One region of the Cohnella sp. LGH genome, then DNA from elsewhere that is predicted to be linked to it. Evidence: predicted binding sites of a transcription regulator. Region 1 holds the regulator's gene; the other holds the start of a gene.

Region 1 (8,368 bases):
GACCTTCTTCTCGATCTTTTTGTCGCGGAAAGCGGCTACGAATGCGGCAAGCGTCTCGTCGTTCGTATCGTACAGCAGTTGTTCGGACAGCTTGCGCTCGTGTTCGGGAATGGAGGCGTAGCGCTCCAGCTTCTCCGTGTTGACGATCGCGTAATCCAGGCCGGCTTTCGTACACTCGTACAGGAAGACGGAGTTGAGCACCTCGCGCCCGGCTTCCGGCAAGCCGAACGAGATATTGCTAATGCCGAGAATCGTCTGGCAGGCGGGCAGTGCTTGCTTAATTAGCCGAATGCCCTCGATCGTCTCCTTCGCAGAACCGATATACTGTTCGTCTCCTGTGCCGACAGGGAAAACAAGCGGATCGAAAATGAGGTCCTCCGCCTGCAACCCGTACTTGTTCACCAGCAGATCATGCGAGCGAATCGCCACATCCCGCTTGTCCTCGCGCGAAATCGCCTGGCCTCTCTCATCGATGGTACCGACAACGACCGCCGCGCCGTACCGGTGCAAAATCGGCACGACCTTCTCGAACTTCTCCTCGCCGTCTTCAAGGTTAATGGAATTAATAATCGATTTGCCTTGAATATATTTCAGCGCCAGATCGATGACCGCCGCATCCGTCGTATCGACCATGAACGGCACCTTGACCTTCTTCGTCACGAAGTCCAGAAACTGTTTCATATCGGCCGTTTCGTCGCGGTCCGGGTCCTGTACGCAAATATCGATGACATGCGCCCCTGTCTTCACTTGCGCTCTGGCGACTTCCGAGGCTTCCTCGTACTTGCCCTCGGCGATAAGGCGCTTGAATTTACGCGAGCCGAGCACGTTCGTCCGCTCTCCGACCATATACGGACGATTGTCGTTCTCGATATAAACCGTATCGATGCCGGATACCGCCGGCGGATGCTCGCCTTCGATTTTCCGCGGAGCGATATCCTTCATCGCATCGGCCATCGCTGCGATATGCGCAGGAGTCGTTCCGCAGCAGCCACCGGCGACGTTCAGCCAGCCTTGCTCCGCGAACCCGCGCAGCTTCTTGGCTAGAGAGTCCGGCGATTCATGGTAGTGTCCGTTCTCGTCGGGCAATCCTGCGTTCGGGTAGCAGCTGACAGCCGTCTTCGCAATCCCGGACAACGTACGGATATGATCGCGCATAAACTCCGGCCCGGTCGCACAGTTCAACCCCATTGACACAGGCTTCAGATGCTCCAGCGAAATATAGAAAGATTCGATATTTTGACCCGCCAGCGTCGTTCCCATCGGCTCGATTGTTCCGCTGATCATAATCGGCAGCTCGCGCCCCATCTTCTTAAACGCTTCGCGCACGCCAATGCTCGCCGCTTTCACGTTAAGCGTGTCCTGGCACGTCTCGATCAGAATGCAATCCACTCCGCCCTCCATAAGAGCGACGACCTGATCCAGATAGTCCTGAATCAGTTGATCGAACGTAACGCCTCCCGTAACGGACAGCGTTTTGGTCGTCGGACCGAGCGCGCCTGCGGCGTAACGAGGTTTGTCAGGAGTCGAGTATTTCTCGCAAGCTTCTTTCGCCAGTCGGGCGGCGGCCAGATTAATCTCCCGAGCCTTCTCCGGAATATCGTACTCGGACAGCACGACAGCCGTCGAACCGAATGTATTCGTCTCGATAATGTCCGCGCCCGCTGCCAAATACCCTTCATGAATCGAACGGATCACGTCCGGCCTCGTCAATACAAGCAGTTCGTTGCAGCCTTCGAATTCTTCGCCTCCGAAATCCTCCGCCGTCAGATCCGCTTGCTGAATCATCGTACCCATTGCCCCGTCCAAAATAAGAATTCTGGAGCCCAGAGCCTCTTGCAGGGACGGTTTATTTTGCGTTAAAGTCATAATTGAGTCTCTTCCCCTGTCTGTCAAATCATTAAATTCTATAGTAACAGAATCCTCAGTGGACGGAAAGATACACATCGACAGGTTTACGGAATTGGACTATAATAAATTCATTAATTCACATTGGGAAAAGGGGAATTAACATGGCAGAAATTCGCATCCGCAACACGAATGAAAGAATTGCCGGCGAAGATGAGGTTCGTGCGTTTCTGACAAAGCAAAACGTACTTTACGAGCACTGGGATACGAGCAAGCTCCCTTCCGAGCTGAATGAGAAGTTTGTGCTTTCCGACGATGAGAAAGCCCAGCTCCTCTCCACTTACGACGCGGAAATTCGCGATCTTGCCGGACGTCGCGGCTATAAGGTGTGGGACATCGTCGCGCTCTCCGAAGCAACGCCGAACTTGCCCGAGCTGCTCAAAAAGTTCGAACAGGTGCACACGCATACGGAGGACGAGGTTCGCGCCATTACGGCCGGACGCGGCATTTTCATCATCAAGGGCGACGACGAGACCGGATACTTCGATGTCGAGCTGAGCGCCGGCGACGTCATCTCCGTTCCGGAAGGCCAACCGCATTTCTTCACCTTAATGGAAAATAAAGCGATCGTAGCGGTCCGTCTGTTTATTGAGCCGGCAGGCTGGGTGGCGGATCCGTTCGAAGATCCGACATTCGTAAAATAGATGCTAGATACGACGAAGGGCTATCCCTTGATCTTACGATCAGAGGGGATAGCCCTTATTTTCGTCGTGCCGTCTCTTACTTCGCCTAGGGCGTGTCTGCATACTCCGAGGGCAGCAGATTTGGCCGAATTTTCGTTCCATGCAAGGAACTTTTGTGAAGGCGTACTGGGGGTACGTCAAGCAAAAGTGACGAAGCAGGGGGCGAAAAGGTGGTGAAAGACGCCCCTGAGCGGGTTTGCGGACACGCCCTAGCGCTTGCAGGTGTTGAAGCCCATCACTCTATACATCAGACAGCTCCCGGCCAGTCCCGTCAGCAGCACCGCAAGCCCCAGCAAGCCGACGTATTTCACTCCGCCTTCCAGCAGGAAGAAGAGCGACAGCACGCCAAGGCCGACAAGAATGCGCAATACTCTATCGACGGTTCCCACGTTTTTCATTCCGATCCCTCCGCATGAAATAGTGAACTCTATTTCAGCTTAGGTGAAATCGGTCTCGTTCACCGTGACTAAGTCACTAAAAAACGCTTAGCGCGAATTTAATGTACGAATTAATTCTGGAAGCTCGGTCAAGCTCTCAATCTCGTAGGACGGAACGATATCGTCGTTGCGAACGGCCTCATGCCGATTAATCCACACCGATGTCATTCCAATCCGGTTAGCGCCGAGAATGTCTGTCGTAAACTTGTCCCCGATCATGACGCCCTCTTCCGCCGAAATTCCGATCTGCTCCATGGCATGCGCGAACAGTTTAGAGGAAGGTTTGCCTTCGCCAAAATTGCCGGAAATAACAATCGCATCGAAATAGGGAATCAGATCGGGCATTCCGTCCAGTTTTTCCTGTTGGAGATCCGGAGAACCGTTCGTCAGCAACAGCAGCTTGTACGACTTTTTCAGTTCTTCAAGCACTTCGAACGTTTCGTCGTACACATATTTGAGTTTTCTTCTCTGCGTCGGGAACATTTCCGCAAGCTGAGACCCTAGCCCGGGATTATCCACTCCGACCGCAGCCAACCCTTTCGTCCAGGCCGTCTGACGATAGCCGGGAGCGAGCTCTTGGAGCTTACGGAACATCGGATGCTCTCCGCGCTCGAATTTGCCCCACAACGCTTCAAACGGATTGATGCCGATCATCTGGGTGAATCCGAAAGTCTCATAAGTTTCGTACAATGCCCTTGCTTCGCGGCGCACGGCTGCTTCCAGCTCCTGCTCGTCCACTCCCGTCGCTTCGGCACCATATCGGCATGTAGACCGGAATGCTTCGCTTACGCTCCGATCGTCCCAAAGCAAAGTATCGTCCAAATCAAACAGCACCGCTTTAATCGACATTTCCGTTCCTCACTTTGTTTTAATCTCATAATCTACCCGGTTCACTTCCGCATACACTTTAAGCCGCTCGGCCATTCGGCTGATCGGATAACGGTTCATGATCTTGGAAAATACCCAGTTCGTTCCTTTGACGGATTCGATCAGGACATAACCGGGCTGAACGACGATTTTACGGATTTCCGACGGACGCAACGTCTTGTAGCCCGTAAATTTACGTGTCTCGAGCGTATCCCGACTCACAGCCAAATAGGGCCGCCTGAAATAGTAAAACACCGCAAGCAGAACGTAACACCCGATCGTCACCCAAAACAGCGTCGGATCCTGAAGGAATTTATCCGACCAGGGCTGCGACAACAAAATATAGAACAAAATCAACAATACTAACAGAGAAGGTATTACATAGTTCCGTCCCTGAAACCGGTCAATCTGCGGGGCATTGGCGGCAATCCCCTGTTTGCCTTCTTTTTTGCGCTTTTTGTTGATCTGCTTGGTGTTCTTCGTCACCATTCGTTCCCATGAGCGGGACATAACCTTCCTCCTCGTCACATTACGGACGACGCCCTGAACCTCTAGTTGTGTCGGAACTTCCTCCATCAGCTTGCGGTTCCCTCTGCGTCATCTTGCGGTTTCTTCCGACTGCATATCTATCGTTAATGCTTGATCTGGGGCTGATCGACGACCTCGATCCGATCCAGTTCTTGGCGGAAGTTGCTTTTGAATACCGACAAATATTGTTTGCGCAGACGGTCCCGTTCCGCGACCTCTTGCTCGCTTAAGCCTTCGCTCTTGCTCTTCCGGGATAATTCATTAATACGGTTAATCAACTGTTCCATCTCCATCGGTGTCTCACTCCCCTTTTCGCATCTTCTCTACTTTGCCACTTTCGCCGAGGGCTTGTCAAGAATCAATGCCTTGTCTGGACAAGCTTTGCTTAACCATCAAAAAAAAGACCGGCATAATGATTCGCCGATCTTTCTTGTATCCTCTATATCATCAAGTCAAGGCAATATATTCGCAGGAAAGATCAGCTCTTGTCCGCTCTGCAAAGCAGGAGAGGAAAGCCTGTTGCGCTCCATTAGAACATGGACTGCTTGGCGCGTATCGAGCGCAGGGTCCTTATAGGTACGGGCCAGCTCCCACAACGTATCTCCGCTGTCAACGGAAATTACGATTTCATCGTTCGAGGCAGGCGCCAACTCTCCGGTAGAAGCGAACGAGCGCATCAGCGTAAAGCCGCTGAATAGAAGCAGGAACGCCACGAGCACAAACAGCCCTCTGGCCGCTCTCCAATTCAAAGAGCCTTCCTTATTCTTCACATCGCGATTATATGTCATCTGAGCCGTGTTGTGTGCCTTCGTTGCAGAAATTGCTCCAGTAGAAACCCATGTATGAACCATTCCGCTCACCCCAAACATTTGTTCTGATCACATCGTAACACGAACACATGTTCATGTCAACGATTTCAGGAACGTTCGTTCTCTAGAACGAGTGTTTGTGCGAACTCGGGTTCTGTGCTATAATTTGTCATCATGAGCTATTTTAATAGGGAGGTTTTGGCGTGACCAAGATGTCCAGCCGACAAAATTCCATACTTGAATTTATTAAAACCGAAGTGCGTGAGAAGGGCTATCCTCCTTCCGTCCGCGAGATCGGCGAAGCGGTAGGACTCGCTTCCAGCTCTACCGTGCACGGTCACCTCGATCGCCTGGAGAAGAAAGGTCTGATTCGGCGCGATCCGACCAAACCCCGCGCGATCGAAATTCTTGGCGACGAAGACGATCAGATGCACAGACTTTCGGCTTCCGTTCGCACAGTCCCGCTTGTAGGCAAAGTAACGGCGGGAGTGCCCATTACGGCCACCGAGAACATCGAGGAGTATTACCCGCTTCCAATCTCCATGGTAGGAGAACAGCCGGTATTCATGCTGTCCGTCCAGGGCGAGAGTATGATCGAAGCGGGCATTCATAACGGAGATTACGTGATCGTGCGCCAGCAGCCGACCGCCGTGAACGGCGACATCGTCGTAGCGATGACGGAAGACAACGAAGCAACGGTCAAGACGTTCTACAAGGAACGCGACCACATTCGCCTGCAGCCGGAGAACGCCAGCATGGAGCCGCTTCGCCTCTCCAACGTCAGCATTCTTGGCAAGGTTATCGGCCTGATCCGCTCGCTTCACTAATACTTGGTGATGATTGGCGATCTCGAAGTGTTCGCATAGTACGAGAACAACTATACTTACGCATACGAAAGAACCTCACCCTCCATTTAAGCGGCGATTGAGGTTCTTTTTTTATGCGGGCTGTCCTCGACAGATGCAGCCCAAGAGCCTGAATCCTCGGCTATTTGATTTGATTCCACATATCGTCAAACTAAGTCGTTTGATGTAAAATGATGTGAACATGAAAATATAGCAAATCCCCCATCCGATGGGGAAGTCATCAGGTGATATTGTTGGATAAGATATTAAAAGGCTTGGCCATCGCTACATTTTTGACTGCTGTTATTGCCGGGTTTATTCAGGCAAACCAAACTGACAGCTATGTATCAGAATTCAGATGGGGCATTGCAGTTGCTTGGTGGATCAGCGGAGCTGTTTCCGGCATCGTCTTTTTTGCAATTGGCCTAATTCTGGAATACCAAAGCGAGATATTGCATCGCCTAAGAAACCTCGAGCACGAGGCGAACAAAAATGCCGGTCCTGCCCCTCGACTTGGAAATTCCAAAGCCAGCCTAGATAAACTGTCGGGCTTTAAGCTTTGATATGCAAATCCCCGCCTGGCCACTGGCAGTGCGGGATTTCTTAAATAGAATAGCCCGGGGGTCTAGGCCCCCGGGTTATTCATTATGGGCTTGTTAATCTCGCTGTTGGCAAAAATAAAAAATAAGGGGCGTTTCGGGGGCGACGATAGAATAACCGTCTTAAACCCCTTCCTGCCCCCAAACCTTAAATCTCCTAAACCCCTGATATTACAACAATCTTCCCAATTAATAATGCGTCAAATACTGATCCCGTTCCCATTGGTGAACCTGCGTCCGGTACATATCCCACTCGATTTCCTTCAGCTCGTAGAAGTGGCTGAGGGCGTGGTCGCCAAGCGCTTCGCAGATGATGTCGTCCCGCAACAGCTCGGACAGAGCTTCTTTTAGGTCGATTGGCAAGCTCGGGATACCTTCTTCGATCCGCTCCTCGTCGCTCATCACATAGATGTTGCGATCTACTGGAGGCGGCGTCGGCAGCTTGCTGCTGATTCCGTCAAGACCAGCCTTCAGCAAGGCGGCAAGTGTCAAATAAGGGTTTGCAGCCGGGTCCGGATTACGAACTTCAACCCGCGTGCTGAGGCCGCGGGACGCCGGAATGCGAATCATCGGGCTGCGATTGCTTGCGGACCAAGCGACGTAGCACGGAGCTTCGTAACCTGGAACCAGACGCTTATAGGAGTTGACCGTTGGATTCGTAATCGCCGCAAAGCCGCGCGCATGCTTCAAAATGCCGGTCATAAAATGACGGGCTTCCTCGCTTAAGCCCAGCTTGTCGCTCTGATCGTAGAACGCATTCTCGTTGCCTCTGAACAGCGACAGATGGCAGTGCATTCCCGACCCGTTCACGCCGAACAGCGGCTTGGGCATAAACGTCGCATGCAAGCCGTGCTGGCGCGCGATCGTCTTCACGACGAGCTTAAACGTCTGAATCTGGTCGGCCGCTTTGACGGCGGAAGCGTACTTGAAGTCGATCTCATGCTGCCCGGGAGCCACTTCATGGTGAGACGCTTCGATCTCGAAGCCCATCTCTTCCAGCGTAAGCACGATATCGCGACGGCAATTCTCGCCGAGATCCGTCGGAGCGAGATCGAAATAACCGCCCTGGTCGTTCACCTCCGCGGTCGGATAACCTTTATCGTCCGTCTGGAACAAGAAAAATTCCGGTTCAGGGCCAACGTTCATCGTCGTATAGCCCATTTTCTCGGCGTCCTCTAATGCACGCTTCAAGATTCCGCGAGGATCGCCTGCGAACGGAGTGCCGTCCGGCATGTAGATGTCGCAAATCAAGCGCGCGACCTTATTCTCGGTGACCCACGGAAACACGACCCAGGTACTGAGATCCGGATACAAGTACATATCCGATTCCTCTATGCGAACATATCCTTCGATCGAGGATCCGTCGAACATCATTTTGTTGTCGAGAGCTTTCTCCAGCTGGCTGAACGGAATCTCCACATTTTTGATCGAACCGAGCAAATCGGTGAATTGCAGTCGAATAAAACGAACGTTCTGTTCTTTGGCGATCCGAGTAATATCTTCACGTGTGTAGGTCATGACAGCCTCCTAAAGCGGATGAGTAATTACTTGTTCTTGTAAAACCGGGAGAGCTCCCCTTGAATCAGAGAAACCTGACCCGGACGCTTAGCCTGCAGCAATTCCTGCTTAAGCATCCGATGCAGCTGGGAATCGCTCAGCTCCCTCCGCTTTACCTCGGACACTTCGTTAATGATC
Region 2 (8,368 bases), 3.6 Mb from region 1:
ACCACATCGCCGGGAAGCTATTGGAGAGACACCCCGAGCTGTGGCTCAAGTTCGGCATCCATGCCACGTCGATCGAAGAGAATTATCCGCTGCTCGCGAAGCTGGACCCAAGGGTAAACATTACCTGGGAAGACGCCGGGTCGTTCCCGTACAGCTACGATGCGAACGATAACCAGTCGATTGCCGAAACGATGCAGTATACGGCCAACATCGGCGGGCTGCGAGGCGAGCAGGAGGATTTCGGCTTGGTCGTCAAGGGCGGAACGTTCCTGAACTGGTTTGCTTTCGAGCATCAGAAAGGCGTCATTGTGCTCGGCCAAGCCAGCGAAGCGTTAATTGACAGCCTGTCCGGTCAGAAAGCCCGACCTTATAAGCAGTGGAGACATCAGCAAGCCTACTGGATGAAAAACCTGCACAATCTGTTGGATACGCTGAAGGTCATTGTGGAGCAAAACCCGAAACGGATTGCCGCCGAAGCGTTGGTCGAGCATGGACTATGGGAGCGGTATATGTGGTTCCCAGCGGCATTATGCGCGGAGAGCATGTGGAACCCTTATGAGAGCGCCGAGGAAATCATCAGAAAAGTAGCTTTGGCGAAGGAAGTTCATTTTGCTTAGATAGCCGAGGCGGTTCGTTAAAAACAGGGGTCGGCATCTCCCGGAAGGCTGGGGGAGTTGCCGGCCCCTGTCTGATGTCGACAGTGATGGTCGTGTGCAAATCTAGATCGTCCACTGCCCGTGAACGATGCCGACAAGATGCCAATCGTCGCCAGCAGGCGTAAATACGAGCACAAGGCTCTGCCAATCCATGCCGTCGAGCTCTTCGTCGAATCCGGGGAAATAGAATTCTACATATGAGGCTCCAGGGTAAACCTCTGGAACGTTAAAGATCGCATTGCCCGTGCCGACGATTTTATTGACGTTGACTTGCGGAGCATCCGCGAAATCCTTCGTATATACGAACTGCTCGTAGTAATCTCTGAACGTGAGCTCGATCGGCTCTCCGCTGCCGTCGGCTTCGCCCCACTTCAGCTTTTTCTCGTCCTTGAAGGTTGGGAACGTCTCCGGCTTGAACGAGAGATCGGTATCTACATTGACATAAGGATACGGCGAGAAGCGCAAGCCTTGCTCCGGGTCGATCAGGGTGACTAGGGAACCGAGGTCCCTCTCTCTTAAATAACCGACGGCTTCGAGCGCAAGCTCCTTGATCTTCGCGTCGGACGTTTGCTCTTGATCCGTAGACGGAGCGGGCGAGCTTTCGCTTGGCTCGACGGACGGCTCCTCGCTTGCGGTAGATGTAGCTTGGCCCCCTAAAGACGATGCGGGCGGGAAAGTTATCGGAGCATCGGTTGCTCCGTTCTTATTGGTGGCGGCTCCGCAGCCAGCCAATAGGACAGCGAGAAGAACCGCGGCCAGAAGCGGAAACTTGCTGCGCATAGTCTATTCCTCCTTGCAGTTAAGTATTTATTTAGACGCAATAATCGCTGAGATGTTCCGGTGGAAAATGATGAGATGCAATAATTTATTGCTTTTGGGCGGAGGGAAGGGGACATATTGTTGCTTGCTCCTAAGAAATAGCCCGGATGTACAGAGACCCCATTGTAGCGGGTTCCTTGCTGTATATCCGGGCTGTTTGCGTTCATGCCGATGCCGCGTCGGAAGAAGTCGAGGCCGTCAATCGGTTTTCTTCTTAGCTTTAGGAACGGGAGCGACGGACTTGGTATTCTCCAGCGTGTCATTGACGAAGGCCATGTCCTGATTTTCCGCGTGCATCCGGGTCGTACCTTTGTAGTTGCCTTTATGCGATTTGTTTTCCACGGGTTATCCCTCCTCTCTTCGAGGTCATTGTGCGCAGTTTGTGAGGGCGTTATCCGCATTGCGGCGGTGGTCAAGAATGGAGCGGAGGATTGGGGAAATGCATTCGATCAGTTCCTTTACGTAGGAACGTTTGTTTGGTATAGTAGTCATCAGAAAGCTCATGAAACGACGAGTGAAGCACACTCCGATTAGCGCGGCAACGCGCTCGGGGTGTGCTTTTTTGCGTTGGCAGGATAATCGCGGATCAGAGGGGATGTGGTGTATAATGAAGCCAAAGAATCCAGATAAGAAGAAGCAACCGAAGAAAGAACCATTGAAGTTGGATCAGATGATGAGCGTGCTGTTCCGACTCTCCAAAGATTTGCAGTTACAACTGCTTAACGGATTGTTCGGTGAGAATTTTACCAGAGCCGACGTAAAGTCGATTTACTACGGCAACGCCAAATTCGATTCGGACGATTACAATCGCATCATCGGCGATCTGTTTATGAAGCTGGATACGATTCGCGGCGTTTTTCACTATCATGTCGAGTTCCAGACACTGAACAACAGATCGATGGTTATCCGCATGTTCAGATACGGCTTCGAGAAAGCGTTAGAGCTAGTTGAAGCGAAGGCGGAGGACGGCGTGCAACTGCTCGCATTCCCCAAGCAGCTCGTGATCTTCCTGGAGCAAAACAAAGCGATCGGCGACGAGCTGCGCTTCCGATTGCGGCTGCCGGACGGGACGGAGACGATGTACGCGGTGCCGGTGTTGAAGCTCTGGACGCTGACGCCCCGTGACATGCAAGAGCGAAAGCTGTTCGCTCTGCTGCCGCCGCAGGTGTTCCGCTCTCGCAAGCGGATGCGCCGCATTGCACTAAGTCAGCGTACGGACGACGAGAAGCAGCGTCTTCTCGCCCAAGAGTTTAAGCGCCTTAAAACGATGATCGAGGAAACGGTGGAAGTACTGCGGGAGCTGCGCAGGAAGCGGCAGTTACGGCTTGAAGACTTGGATAAGATGTTGCAGGTGCTGCAGAATATTCTGAACTACTTATACCGTCATTACGGAGAATATAAACAAACGGAAAAGGAGGTAAACGAGATGATCAAGACGTTTATTCCCGAGGCGCTGAAACGGGGCAGGAGAGAGGGAAGAAAAGAAGGTGAAAGGGCCAGACAGATTAAGGTGGCGCGCAACCTGTTGGAACTGGGCGTCGACAGGGATACGATTGTCAAAGCGACTGAGCTGTCGACGGAGGAAATCGAGAGCTTGGCGCGGCAGAAATAATGCTTATCGGGCAATAGGTTGGACAGTGGACGTTGCAACGCAGTTCCGTTATAATTGCGTGAGAATTGAACAGCTTGACGATGCGTTTGCGTCAGATGTCGCAAGCGGTCGCAAGAAGTCAGGAGTGTTAGGATAATGGCATTGTCGTGCGGAATTGTCGGTCTTCCGAACGTAGGGAAGTCGACCTTGTTTAATGCAATTACGCAAGCGGGAGCGGAAATGGCGAACTATCCGTTCTGTACGATCGATCCGAACGTCGGCGTCGTGGAAGTGCCGGATGAGCGGATGCAGAAGCTGGCGGAGATCGTGAATCCGAACCGGATCGTACCGACTGCTTTCGAATTTGTCGATATCGCGGGCCTGGTCAAAGGCGCTAGCCGCGGAGAGGGACTTGGCAATAAGTTTCTGGCCAATATCCGCGAAGTGGACGCGATCGTTCACGTCGTTCGCTGCTTCCAGGATGAGAACATTACTCATGTGTCCGGCAAGATCGATCCGATCAACGATATCGAGATCATCAATCTTGAATTGATTTTGACGGATATCGAATCCGTCGAGAAGCGGATGGAACGTACGCGCAAAGGGCTGAAGAGCGGGGACAAGAAGGTTGTCGAGGAGCTTGCAGTGCTTGAGCGTCTGCATGCGACGCTTACCGCGGAGAAGGCGGCAAGAAGCTTGGAGCTGACCCCGGAGGAAGCTCGTCTCGTCCGCGATCTTCATCTGCTTACGATGAAGCCGGTGCTGTATGCGACGAATGTAAGCGAGAGCGACGCGGCCAACGCCGACGGCAACGAATATGTGCAGAGAGTGCGCGAATATGCGGCTGCGGAAGGCTCCGAGGTCGTGCATATCAGCGCGAAGGTGGAGTCCGAAATCGCCGAGCTGGAGGGCGAGGACAAGGAAATGTTCCTGGAGGAGCTAGGGCTGACCGAGTCCGGGCTGAATCGGCTCATTCGCGCTTCGTACAAGCTGTTAGGACTGTACACGTACTTTACGGCAGGCGTTCAGGAAGTACGGGCATGGACGATTCGTCAGGGGACGAAAGCTCCGCAAGCTGCAGGCGTTATCCACACGGACTTCGAGCGGGGCTTTATCCGCGCCGAGGTTGTGTCGTACGAGGATTTGGTCGCCAACGGATCTATGAAAGCGGCCAAAGAGAAAGGTCTGGTACGGCTGGAAGGCAAAGAATATGTCGTCGCCGATGGCGATGTCATGCACTTCTTGTTTAACGTCTAGAGTACGACAGGGCGTTTAACTCGCATAGAAGATAGATCTCGGCGGCGGGCGATTTCTTCCGGAAATCCCCAAGAGAGAGGAGATGCGAAGTGACGGGCAAGGCTCAAACGGTGCAACGTACGACTACGACTACAACGCAACAGCCCCCCTTAAGTAAGCAAGCATCTACGGGGCAGCTTCTTGGCGCGCAGGGTCTCGGACTGGCGCAAACGCTAACGGGGCAAGGCGGCGGAACCTTGCTGCAAATGCAGGGAACAGTCGGCAATCAGGCGACTGCGCAGGCGCTTCAACAGGCCAATGCCGGCTCCGCACCCTCATCATCGTCAGGCGCTCCGGCACAGGAGAAGCCCGCCCGGCTGAACTCCTGGACGGGTGCTTTCATGCGAGATTATAAGGAAGACACATCGACTCCTGGGCAGACCGCCTACGAGGTTCAGGAGCAGACGAAAAAGGGCAGCAAGATCGGCCATCGGAATGAGTTCTACGATCTTGGCATCGACGATTCGACCGGGGAATGGAGAATGATCCGCTCCGGTCAAGAAAAAGGCTTTCTCCGCAAATCGAAGATCTCTTACAAGAGTATGGCGGGTCTTCACGAGGGGCTGGCGAGCGAGAAGAAGAAGCATGGAGCGCAGCAAATCTCCCAAATCGGAAATCCGCCGAAGGAAGACGATGAGGAAGGCCCGATGGATCACGCCGCCGAAGGCGTCGAGCTGTTGATGACCGGACCCGAAGGCGTCATGGATGTGCTGGACGAGAAGATCGACGCGCTGGACGGCTTAGAGGATAAAGCGGATGAGAAGGAAAGTCTCGAGCGTGAGAATGCAACAGTCGGAGTAGCAAGCTCCGCCGGTACGCTAGCCGGCGCCGGTCTCGAAGGCTTGATCGGCTTGAGGAAGATCATCAAATCGGCCAAATCGACGGATAAAGAGACCGACGAGAAAGCCTTCGACATTACGGAAGGCGTCTTGGATACGGCGAGCGGAACGAGCGGCTTTGTCGAAGGCGTGTCCGGTCTGGTCAACGATATCGGGACGCTTAAGGGGGCCGAGCTTTCCAAAGCGGAGGCGGTCAGCGATTGGAGCGGTTCGGTCGGAGAGGCGATCGGTGCGATTAAAAGCGCTTTCTTTGCGGTCAAGGACATCTATGAGCTGGTGAAAAAAGCGCTTAGCGACGAGGGAGCAAGCCTGGACGAAACCGTTGAAGGCGGGCTGTCCGCCGTGCACAACCTGCTGGAAGCGGCCAAGTCGGGAGTAGAGACGGTTAAGTCGATTCTGGAGATTCTGAAGATGGGAACGGGAGAGCTGTCCAAGGTCATTCCCGGTCTTGGCATTGCGGTCAGCGGAATCTCAATCACGGTTAAAGTGTACAATATGATCAAAGCCAGCATCTCCCAGCGGGAGATGACCACGATCAAGCGGGACTTTAAGAGCAAGTATCTGGAAAAGCACAAAGCCGAACACGGAGACAGCTACAAGGAAAAAAGCTATGTGAAGGAAAACAACTACAGCATAGGCGGTTTTTCGCTGCGCAGCTCGACGGGAACCGATAAGGAGAAGTTGGCGGATCGAGTTAATGAGTTGTCCGCCAAGCAGGATCGCACCCCGGATGAGGATGCCGAACTGAAGGATATACAGGAATATCAGTTGGCCAAGGAAATGAAGTATATCAACAGCAAGCGTCTGACTCGCGGAACGATCCAAGTCGGGCTTGAGATGACCAATATCGCCGGAGAAATCGCGACGCTGAGCGGAGTTGGAGCTCAGGTGGGCATTCCGCTCAAGGCGGCGGCTTCCGGCGTCGGCGTGTCGATGAGCATCGCCCGCAAGGTCAAGCAGTATGGACGGGATCGCGCCTCCCAACAGGGAGCTTGGGGAATTACAAAATCGATCTTCAATGCGGAGAAGTCGTCGGACAAGAAGCAGGCCAAACGCATCGAGCACGCGAATATGATTCTGGAAATGATCGAACAGCTGCCCGAGTATTCGCTGGACGACAAGGTTCAAAAAGAATACCGGCAAGTGGAACGATATTTGGCCGCTACGGGCACCAGTATTCGCGAGCTGCACCGGAAAAACGGCGATGTGAGCGAACAGCGCAAGCTCATCGTGGAAAATATGGCCAAGCGGGAATAAAGCGGCGGCGATTGCAAAGCGAATCGAGGAGGGTGTTGAATGCTTGACGGAGGGAATGCTCGGCTAAAGGATCAGTTGGGTTTGCTGCGGCAGTATTTTGACGAAGCGGGACTGGAAGCGCATTGGGTGGAACCGTCGCAGGATATTCCGATCCCCGTGGTGCTGCTGCCGCTTATGAAGGATCACCGGCAGAGAGACCGCTTTTTGCATTTCAGCTTTGTGCCTCTGGACGAAGAGGATTTGGAAGCCATCGATTTGCTGCAGATTTACACGACGGTTCCGGTAGAATGGGCCGAAGGCACGCGCGAGCAGGTCGAGAAGCTGCTGCCGGCGATTAACGGCAGCTTGGCCATCGGGCACTTTAATGTGACCGGAGACGAAGTGACCTACCGGTATGTGTACAGCGTTCCGGCTAACAGGGAACTTCAGTCCGCCGAGGCGTTATCCGTCATCCGCTTGTTTGAAATGATGCTGAACATGTTCGCCGAGGCCGTCGACGACGTCGCTTCGGGGCGATCCAGCTATGCACAGGTAATGAGCGATATTAGCGGCTAAAGCCTTTTACTGAGTAGGCAGAATGGAAACAATATGTGCGACGTTGACCGGGAATGTTCCGGGCGGTGTCGCACTTTTCATTTTTCTCATGAAACATTTGGGATCGGAAGCGCGTCAGTGAGGAGGAAGCAGGAGAGGGACGTCGACATCGACGCTTCATCGATATTCCGGAAGGAGAATGTAGAATGCAAAAGAAGAAGCTGTTAGTGGTAATGACTGCCGTGGGACTGTTGGGGACAAGCGCAGGCGTTGGGGCAAGCGGATTGGTCAGCAAAGTGACCGGGGTGTTCCATAAAGATATTGCAGTATCCGTCAACGGGGACCAGACGTCTCTGCACCCGGTCTACATTCAAGGCAAAGCGTACTTGCCGGCGCGCGAGATGGCGGATGAACTTGGTTATACGCTCAACTGGAATTCAAAAACGAAAAACATTCAAATTAATTCTAAGGAAGAGCAAGCGGTGGAATATGCGAGAATGCTGGGTGTGATTGTGGACGTCGTTCCGACGGACAAAGAGGGACAGTACCGGGTCGAGGTGCTCGGCTATGGGGACCAGCGCTGGATGATTCTATATTTCGATAAAGACACCGAGCTAGCGGACGAGAGCGGCAAAGCCGTTGGAGCCGCCGACCTGAAGGCGGGAACGCGGATTATGGCGGAGTTCGGTCCGGCTATGGCAATGAGCTACCCCGGACAGTCTCATGCGCATAAAGTCGTTGTCAGCGCACAAACGCTTGTCAAGGAGGACGTCATTCAGTCTATTGAGAAAACTGAAGACGGCTGGCAGGTGAAGTTCGGCGAGACGAAGGACGGACAAACGACGACATCGATCGTGCTGAACGCAGGCAAGGAAACGAGCGTGATGACGGCCCAAGGCATCGACGTTCCGTTCGCTAACCTGAAGGCTGGAGACAAGGTTCGCGCCTATTACGGCCCGATCATGACGAAGAGCCTGCCTCCGCAAAGCCCGCTGCACTTCCTCGTCGTACTGTCCGACAAAGAGCAGCTTGCTCCGGCGACAATCGAGGAATATCGCGAGCTGAGCTGGAAGAACATGCCGGCCGACCAGAAGTCGCATGTAACGACGAAGAAGGAAGACGCTCGGGTTGAGGAAGTCGATTCCGCCAAAATTACGGTGATGATGTCGTCCGACGAACAGAAGAAGAAGCTGGCCGAGATCCAAGCTGCTAACGGCAAGCTGATCTCCATCGTCTATAACACGGATCAGGACGCTTTGATTGGACCGATCGTCATGATTTTCGATCCGGAGTCCAAGACGTTCCTTGGCTTCCTTCCGCGGAAATAATTTGGGAGCCAGAGGCTGACCTATAAGCCAACCGAGTTGCTCTGAAAG

The links. Region 1 encodes LexA, which represses DNA repair genes until DNA is damaged. Its sites were predicted from a motif close to CGAACATATGTTCG; they were not measured.
Region 2: J4772_RS33865 (RpnC/YadD family protein) is a predicted target of LexA. The motif match lies at 1,941-1,954, and genes of this name have one in related genera.

The regions. Positions count from the first base shown of each region.
Region 1 is NZ_CP072117.1:2,890,187-2,898,554, reverse strand. Features, by position in the region: gene metH (methionine synthase) at 1-1,866, opposite strand, end outside; gene J4772_RS12170 (1,2-dihydroxy-3-keto-5-methylthiopentene dioxygenase) at 2,010-2,549, shown strand; gene J4772_RS12165 (YgaP family membrane protein) at 2,798-2,986, opposite strand; gene J4772_RS12160 (HAD family hydrolase) at 3,074-3,874, opposite strand; gene J4772_RS12155 (hypothetical protein) at 3,884-4,402, opposite strand; gene J4772_RS12150 (DUF896 domain-containing protein) at 4,525-4,713, opposite strand; gene J4772_RS12145 (LysM peptidoglycan-binding domain-containing protein) at 4,873-5,271, opposite strand; gene lexA (transcriptional repressor LexA) at 5,433-6,056, shown strand; gene J4772_RS12135 (hypothetical protein) at 6,320-6,637, shown strand; gene glnA (type I glutamate--ammonia ligase) at 6,863-8,191, opposite strand; gene J4772_RS12125 (MerR family transcriptional regulator) at 8,218-8,368, opposite strand, start outside.
Region 2 is NZ_CP072117.1:8,206,024-8,214,391, reverse strand. Features, by position in the region: gene J4772_RS33880 (hypothetical protein) at 1-617, shown strand, start outside; gene J4772_RS33875 (hypothetical protein) at 720-1,436, opposite strand; gene J4772_RS33870 (hypothetical protein) at 1,674-1,817, opposite strand; gene J4772_RS33865 (RpnC/YadD family protein) at 2,083-3,087, shown strand; gene ychF (redox-regulated ATPase YchF) at 3,223-4,323, shown strand; gene J4772_RS33855 (hypothetical protein) at 4,413-6,458, shown strand; gene J4772_RS33850 (YbjN domain-containing protein) at 6,498-7,013, shown strand; gene J4772_RS33845 (stalk domain-containing protein) at 7,199-8,320, shown strand.